2 regions of the Catellatospora sp. NPDC049111 genome follow, and region 1 is predicted to be linked to the other one. Evidence: riboswitches for the same ligand, from Rfam matches in the RefSeq annotation. Region 1 holds a riboswitch; the other holds the start of a gene.
The links. Region 1 has a riboswitch for glycine ahead of gcvT (glycine cleavage system aminomethyltransferase GcvT). Riboswitches for the same ligand answer to the same signal wherever they lie in the genome.
Positions count from the first base shown of each region.

Region 2: it holds a riboswitch for glycine, as region 1 does, so the genes downstream of both, gcvP (aminomethyl-transferring glycine dehydrogenase) here and gcvT (glycine cleavage system aminomethyltransferase GcvT) in region 1, are expected to answer to the same signal.

Region 1 covers NZ_JBEZEB010000057.1:13,850-18,030, reverse strand. Annotated here, with positions in the region: gene AB0B66_RS40230 (GntR family transcriptional regulator) at 1-434, shown strand, start outside; gene AB0B66_RS40225 (GNAT family N-acetyltransferase) at 431-985, shown strand; gene AB0B66_RS40220 (antibiotic biosynthesis monooxygenase) at 1,026-1,334, opposite strand; gene AB0B66_RS40215 (spermidine synthase) at 1,529-2,245, shown strand; glycine riboswitch at 2,320-2,411, shown strand; gene gcvT (glycine cleavage system aminomethyltransferase GcvT) at 2,558-3,736, shown strand; gene gcvH (glycine cleavage system protein GcvH) at 3,733-4,116, shown strand; gene glyA (serine hydroxymethyltransferase) at 4,113-4,181, shown strand, end outside.
Region 2 covers NZ_JBEZEB010000045.1:2,666-6,846, reverse strand. Annotated here, with positions in the region: gene AB0B66_RS36450 (NACHT domain-containing protein) at 1-551, opposite strand, end outside; gene AB0B66_RS36445 (zinc-binding dehydrogenase) at 798-1,775, shown strand; glycine riboswitch at 2,012-2,100, shown strand; gene gcvP (aminomethyl-transferring glycine dehydrogenase) at 2,200-4,181, shown strand, end outside.

The DNA of each region.
Region 1 (4,181 bases):
CAATGCCCGCCGACTTCGCAATCTTGCTGCACGTCGCCACCGGCAGTACCACGGCCGTCCGTCGGTGCCTGAGGTTCGTCGACGGCGTGCCGCACTCGATCCAGGATTCGTGGTACCCGCAGTGGTTGTGCGAGAAGGTTCCGGAACTTTTCAGCCCGCACAACATCGCCCAGGGCACGACACGGTTGCTGGCTGAGCGCGGTTACCACCAGGTCGCCGCGCTGACGACCACGAGCGCCCGCATGCCCACTCCGGTCGAAGCCGCTCTCCTGCAGATTCCCGTCGCGGCCGGCACGCCTGTCCTGCATAACATTCTCACGGGTTACACCGCCGACGGGCCGCTGCGCATCTCCACCGCGACCTTCGCCGCAGACAAGGTCCGGCTCGTCTCCGCGCATGGCGACATCGACACCATCACCAGACACCGTCGATGATCATCCGGCGGGCACGGACGTCCGACATCGACACCATCCTCGACTGGCGTACCCAACGCGCTGCCTGGCTGGCCACGCGTGGGCACACACAGTGGCAGACCCCATGGCCGCGGTGGGCGGTGGCCGCCGCGATCCAGGCGGGGCAGACCTGGCTGGCCTACGACGGCCACGCGCCGGCGGCGTCGATAACCCTGACCGCGTACACCGACCTGGACAGGCTATGGAAGTCCGACCGCGCTCCCGACGCCGATACCCTCTGGCACCCGGCCGACGACCCCGCCAATGCCTTGTACGCGTCGAAGATCATGGTGCCGCTGGAGCGCTCAGGCACTGGCCTTGGCTCTGAGCTGCTCGACTGGGCATCTGGACGCGCCTACGACGCAGGGGTGCTCTGGCTACGCCTGGATGCCTGGACCACCAACACGCGACTGCACGCCTACTATGACGCCCTCGGGTTCGACCACGTCCGCACCGTCACTACCCGTGCCTCCGGCGCCTGCTTCCAGCGCCCCGCGCAGCCATACGACGGCACGCGGCTCGAAGAAGATTGATTGGGACTGCGTGAGCTGGCCAAAAGCTCAGTCATGGCGCTCACGCCGGCAGGCCCTTAGCCACGGCCGGGGACAGGAACTCCACCCGGTGCGACACCAGCAACGGGTCCTTCGCGGCGTGGAACGCGGTCACATGCTCGGCTGTCTCGTGTGCCTGAAATGCCGCGTCGTCGGCGTAGACCTCGTAGAACACCCGTGCCAGCGGCTCACCGGCGATCTGGTGCGTCGCGTACACCAGCGTTCCCGGCTCTTTCGCCCGGATCTGCTCCACTGCCTGCGCTGTCAGCTCGTCGAACCTGACCGCTGACTCCTCGTCGCGAAGGTCGAACCGCACTACCAGGGCGAACATCGTCACCTCCAAAGCCATCGCCGGACCGGGCCGCACCACTGGTGCGGATGGCCACGGTAATGCGGTTCGACGCCGCGGTCACCTCGACGCGTGGAAGGTCGGCGGAACCGTGTCGTTGCCGTCGCCCGCCGACCCGTCGGTTAGGCTGGCAGTTCGGCCGGAACCGCCTGTGGCGCCGCCGGGACGGAGGCGGCGTGGGAGCACGGCTGCAGGAACTCGGCTGGCGGCAGACGCCGATGGGCGTGATCAGCCTGCGCCGCCGCTGGGACCCCATGTTCAAGACCGACGTCTACGAGGTCAAACTCGACGACGACTTCCTCATGTCCAGCCTGTTCACCGTCGCCGAGGAGGCCGTCGCCGAACTGGCGCTCGCCGAACTCGACGGCACCGGCTTCGACGTCGCCGTCGGCGGCCTCGGCCTCGGCTACACCGCCCTGACCGTGCTCGCCGACGACCGGGTGAACTCCCTGCTGGTCATCGACGCCCTGTCCGACGTCATCGCCTGGCACGAGCAGGGCCTCATCCCCGCAGGCACGACCCTGTCCGGCGACCCGCGCTGCCGCCTGTCCGAAGGCGACTTCTTCGCCCGCTGCGCGTCCCCGGACGGCCTCGACCCGCACCGCCCCGGCCGCCGCTTCCACGCGATCGTCGTCGACATCGACCACTCACCGAGCCACCTGCTCCACCCGAGCCACGCGAGCTTCTACGAGCCCGCAGGCCTGCGCCGGCTGGCCGAGCACCTGCACCCCGGCGGCGTGTTCACCCTGTGGTCCAACGACCCGCCCGAGGACCAGTTCACCGCCCGCCTGGCCGGGGTGTTCGCCGACGTACGCGCCGAGGTCGTCAGCTTCCCGAACCCGCTGCAGGACCGCGAGTCCACCAACACCGTCTACGTCGCCAAACGGCGCTGACCCGCCCCGGCCGCGGTTGACGCCGTTCCAGAGCGGCGTCTACGGTACGGCGGACAACTGAATACCTCGCCGACTGAACCACGGCGGGAGAGGCCCGGCACGACTGGGCCGCCGAAGGAGCAACTTCTCCCCGGAATCTCTCAGGCCCATGTACCGCCGTGGCGAGGCGAACTCTGGAAAGTCAGGATGAAACAGTCCTGCGCCCACGGTGCAAGCCGCGATCCGCGGTGAAGCTCTCAGGCAGCGATGACAGAGGGGGAGGCCATCCACCACCGGTGCCGCCTGTGCGGCACCCGGACCAGGGAGCCTCCCGTGAGCGCCGTCGCGTCGCCGACCGCTGCCCACCCCAGTCCCGAACGGGACCAGGCTGGGCATGACCAATCTTCCCCCAGGCAGACCGCCCTGCACGACGTACACCGCAGCCTTGGTGCCGTCCTGACAGAGTTCGCCGGCTGGACCATGCCGCTGCGTTACGGCAGCGAGACCGCCGAGCACCACGCCGTCCGCCAGGCCGCCGCCCTGTTCGACCTGAGCCACATGGGCGAGATCGAGGTCACCGGCCCTGGCGCGGCAGCCATGCTCGACCACGCCCTGGTCGGCCGCCTGTCCGCCGTCGGCGTCGGCCGCGCCCGCTACACGATGCTGTGCGCCCCCGACGGCGGCGTGCTCGACGACCTCATCGTGTACCGCTTGGAGGAGCACCGCTACCTGGTCGTCGCCAACGCCGCCAACACCTCCGTCGTATCGGCCGCGCTGGGTGAACGCGCCACCGGGTTCCAGGCGCTGGTCCGCGACGTGTCCGCCGACTGGGCGCTGCTCGCCGTGCAGGGACCGCGCTCGGCCGACATCCTGCGCGCCGTGACCACCGCCGACGTGGACGCGCTGCGCTACTACGCCATCGACCCGGCGGTGCTCGCCGGAGTCCCGGTGCTGCTGGCCAGGACCGGCTACACCGGCGAGGACGGTTTCGAGGTCTACTGCGCGCCCGGTGACGCCGCCGCGGTCTGGGCCGCGCTCACCACGGCCGGAGCCGGGCACGGCCTGGTCCCGGCGGGGCTGGCCTGCCGGGACACGCTGCGGCTGGAGGCGGGCATGCCGCTGTACGGCCACGAGCTGACCGCCGAACGGACCCCGTTCGAGGCGGGGCTGGGCCGCGTCGTCGTGCTCGACAAGCCGTTCGTCGGCCGCGACGCGCTGGTCGCCCGTGCCGAGACCGGCCCGGCCGAGCTGCTGGTGGGCCTGCTGCCCGCCGGGCGGCGCGCGCCCCGGGCCGGCTATGACGTGCTCGACCCGGACACCGGCGTCCGGATCGGCACCGTGACCAGCGGCGCGCCGTCGCCGACGCTGGGCCGCCCGATCGCGATGGCGTACGTGCCCGCCGACCGGGCCGCCGTCGGCACGGTGCTCGCCGTCGACATCCGCGGCAGCCGCGACACCGTCACCGTCGTCGACCTGCCCTTCTACCGCCGCCCCGCTGGAGGCCACGCGTGAACACCGTCCCCGAGAACCTGCGCTACACCCGCGACCACGAGTGGCTGTCCGAGGAGGATGTGCCCGCGGTCGGTATCACCGCGTTCGCCGGTGAGGCCCTGGGCGACATCGTCTACCTGGAGCTGCCCGCTGTCGGCACGTCCGTGACGGCGGGCGAGCCGTGCGGGGAGGTCGAGTCCACGAAGTCGGTCAGCGAGCTGTACGCCCCCGCCGACGGCGAGATCGTCGAGGTGAACCCGGCGGTCGCCGACGATCCGTCGCTGGTCAACTCCGACCCGTACGGGCAGGGCTGGCTGTTCCGGCTGCGCCTGACCGGCGAGCCGGAGCTGCTCGACGCGGCCGGGTACGCCGCGCTGATCGGTGCGGAGGCCAGCCGGTGACCGCGCTGGACGCCCCGCTGGAGGAGTTCGACCCCGAGGTGCACGCGGCGCTGCGCGCCGAGCTG
Region 2 (4,181 bases), on a different contig from region 1:
ACGGCATAATTGCATTGTTCTATGGTGCGTGTTTGGTCAGCTACTGCCTTTAAGCGGCCGGCAAGTAGTTCAATGTTTGCCTGTTGCCTAACGAGAACATATTCGTCTTGGTCATTCTTGCGCAAAGTTGTCATTGCGGCATTGATTGAGATCGAAAGTGTCGATATTAGGTCAGTGGCGTATGGTCCGGCGTTCGCGGCTTTAAGATCCAGGCGCAGCCTAAGCATCGCGGACATCTGTTCGATCAGGAAGTTGCGTACTCTGTCGAGCTCGTTGGAAATTACCGCAACTGCAACAGTGCGAGCAATATTGCGGAACTCCGCAGAATGCAGAAACTTTGCAACATGGGTACGATTCTCGTCGTTGATAAACATACTCAGACGAGAGAGATACTCAATCGCGTTCGATTCGATTCGGCCGGAGATTGTTTTGATGTTGCGTGCGGTATCCCGCTTTGCGCGATCGGACTTCGTGGATTTCCAGTGCGCGACAATGCCCTTGACTGCCTCGACGGCTAGACCGGCAAGTAGATTGGGACTTACTGGATCCATTTGGGCCTCGTTCTATCGTGCGCGGCAGGGCAACACAAGATTGGTTTCAAGTTCCGATCGAGAACTCGCACCAAATGTTAGATGAACTGCCGTCGGGTGAGAAGCTGGGCGTTAGTGGCGCTGTCGCGTTAGTCGGCTTGAGCTTGCTGGCTGTATTCGGCCTGAAGCAGCCCGCGTGCCAAACTTGACTTCAAGCGTGCTTGAACTTCTAGCGTTGCTGACAAGCGCCTACAACGGGAGCAGCCAATGCACGCCATCCGCCAGTACGAATTCGGCTCCGCCGCGACCCTTCGCTACCAACAGGTGGCCGACCCGGTACCCGGCGGGGGACATGTAACTATCGAGGTCGAGGCGGCGGGCGTACACCTGATCGACACGACGATCCGCTCCGGCAGCCCAGGGCCGTTCCCGCCGCCGCAGCTGCCGATGACGCCGGGCCGCGAGGTCGCCGGCCGGGTAGGCGGCATCGGGCCGGGCGTCGACCGGGCCTGGCTGGGCCGGCGCGTGGTCGCGCACCTGGGCACGACCAGCGGCGGGTACGCCACGCGCGCGGTCGCCGCCGTCGCCTCCCTGCACGAGATCCCCGAGCAGCTCAGTGCCCCGGCCGCGGTGGCGATGATCGGCACCGGCCGGACCGCGGTCGGTGTGCTGCGCCTGGCGCGCCTGACCGAGGCCGACGCGGTGCTGGTCACCGGCGCGGCGGGTGGCCTGGGCACGCTGCTCGTGCAGGCGGCGCAGCGGGCCGGGGCGCTGGTCGTGGGGGCGGCGGGCGGCCCGGACAAGGTGGCCCGGGTCCAGCGCAACGGAGCCGACATCGCCGCCGACTACCTGGACCCGGGCTGGGCCGACAAGGTGCGTGCCGAACTGGGTGAGCGCGACCTGACCGTGGTCCTCGACGGCGTCGGCGGCGAGCAGGGCCGCGCGGCCCTGGAACTGCTCGCCCCGCTCGGCCGCTTCCTGATCTTCGGCGGGTCCGCGGGCGCGCCGACCCAGCTCACGACCCAGGACCTGTACGCCCGGGGCATCATCGCCTCGTCGGCGATCGGCCCGGCCATGCTGAAGGTAGCGGGTAGCCTGCGCCCCCTGGAGGAGCAGGCCCTGCGCGACGCCGCCGAGGGCTGGCTCACCCCGGCGATCACCACCTTCCCGCTCGCCGAAGCCGCTCGCGCCCACACCGCCGTGGAGACACGCGCGACTGTTGGCAAGGTCGTCCTGATCCCCTGATCCGCCCGCGCACCTGACCGCGCGAGGTCTCACCGGCCACGTCGCGCTTCGGTGCGGGCGTGTCCCACACCATGATCATTCGACTTGCCGGGCACATGTGTATGGGTGCGCAAGATACGCACAGGTGCCTGGCAAGGCGAGCGATCATGGGGCGGTCGGCGGCCAGCCGACCGGCGTGGGGAGTGGTGTGGGTTACGGTGTCGGGGCACACGTGCTGGTAGCGTGGGCGGTGCCGGCACACCCGTGTGGGAGAGTCCGCGTAAAGCGGCGCCGAAGGGGCAATTCCTCCCCGGAACCTCTCAGGCACCCGAACCGTACGGGCATGGCGACTCTGGAGCGGCGCGACCCGCCGTGGCGAGGCTCATGAGCATCGCCCGTGACAGAGGGGGAGGGCTATCCATAGTCCTCGACCCCGGAGCACACATTGAGCGCCTTCGTAGAACGCCACATCGGTCCCGGTTCAGACCAGACCGAGAGCATGCTCAACGCCATCGGCTACTCCTCGATCGAGGAGCTGATGGACGCGGCCATCCCCGAGGTGATCCGCTGGCACGGCGCGCTGGACCTCCCGGCCGCCGCGACCGAGGCCGAGACCATCGCCGAGCTGCGCGCCTTCGCCGACCGCAACACGGTCGCCACCTCCATGATCGGCCTGGGCTACTACGGCACCCACGTGCCCGGCGTGATCAAGCGCAACGTGCTGGAGAGCCCGGCCTGGTACACGGCCTACACGCCGTACCAGCCGGAGATCAGCCAGGGCCGGCTGGAGGCCCTGCTCAACTTCCAGACCGTGGTCACCGACCTCACCGGCCTGGCCACCGCCAACGCCTCCATGCTCGACGAGGGCACCGCCGCCGCCGAGGCGATGACGCTGGCCCGCCGTTCGTCGAAGAGCAAGAGCAACGTGTTCGTCGTCGACGCGGACACGCTGCCGCAGACCATCGACGTGATCGCCACCCGGGCCGAGCCGCTCGGCATCGAGGTCCGCGTGCTCGACCTGGACGCCGAGGAGCTGCCCGAGCAGTTCTTCGGCCTGCAGCTGCAGTACCCGGGCGCGTCCGGCGCGCTGCGCGACCACGCCGCCCTGATCGAGACCGCGCACGCCCGCCAGGCCCTGGTCTCGGTGGCCGCGGACCTGCTGGCGCTGACCCTGGTCCGCGCCCCGGGCAGCATCGGCGCGGACATCGCCTGCGGCAGCGCCCAGCGCTTCGGCGTGCCGATGGGCTTCGGCGGCCCGCACGCCGGCTACCTCGCGGTGCGCGCCGGTCTGGAGCGCTCGCTGCCCGGCCGCCTGGTGGGCGTCTCCAAGGACGCCGATGGCACCCGCGCGTACCGGCTCGCCCTGCAGACCCGTGAGCAGCACATCCGGCGGGAGAAGGCGACCAGCAACATCTGCACCGCGCAGGTGCTGCTCGCCGTCATGGCCAGCATGTACGCCGTCTACCACGGCCCGGACGGGCTGCGGAAGATCGCCCGGCACGCGCACGACAGCGCGAGCCGCCTGGCGGTCAGCCTGCTCACCGGCGGCGTCGAGGTCGCGCACACCGCGTTCTTCGACACCGTCACCGCGGTCGTGCCGGGCCGCGCGCAGACCGTGGTCGCCGCCGCCGAGCGCGACGGGATCAACCTGCGCCTGGTCGACGCCGACCGGGTGAGCGTGTCCTGCGACGAGACCACCACGGTCGCGCACCTGAAGGCGGTCTGCGCCGCGTTCGGCGTGGCCCTGGCCGAGCCGCGCCAGGCCACCGCGATCCCGGCGGAGCTGGCCCGCGACACCGAGTTCCTCACCCACGAGGTGTTCTCCAGCCACCACAGCGAGACGGCGATGCTGCGCTACCTGCGCCGCCTGTCGGACCTCGACTACGCGCTGGACCGGGGCATGATCCCGCTGGGCTCGTGCACCATGAAGCTCAACGCCACCACCGAGATGGAAGCGGTCACCTGGCCCGAGTTCGGCCAGCTGCACCCGTTCGCGCCGCAGCACCAGACCGCCGGCTACCGCGACATGATCGCGCAGCTGGAGGGCTGGCTGGCCGAGGTCACCGGGTACGACGCGGTCAGCGTGCAGCCGAACGCCGGTTCGCAGGGCGAGCTGGCCGGCCTGCTGGCGATCCGGGCGTACCACCGCGCCAACGGCGAGGCCCACCGCGACGTGTGCCTGATCCCGTCCAGCGCGCACGGCACCAACGCGGCCAGCGCCGTGATGGCCGGCATGCGCGTGGTCGTGGTGGCCTGCGACGACTCCGGCAACGTGGACCTGGTCGACCTCGACCGGGCGATCGACTCCCACCGCGACGACCTCGCGGCGATCATGGTCACCTACCCGTCGACGCACGGCGTGTACGAGACCGGCATCGCCTCGCTGTGCGCCAAGGTGCACGAGGCCGGCGGTCAGGTGTACGTCGA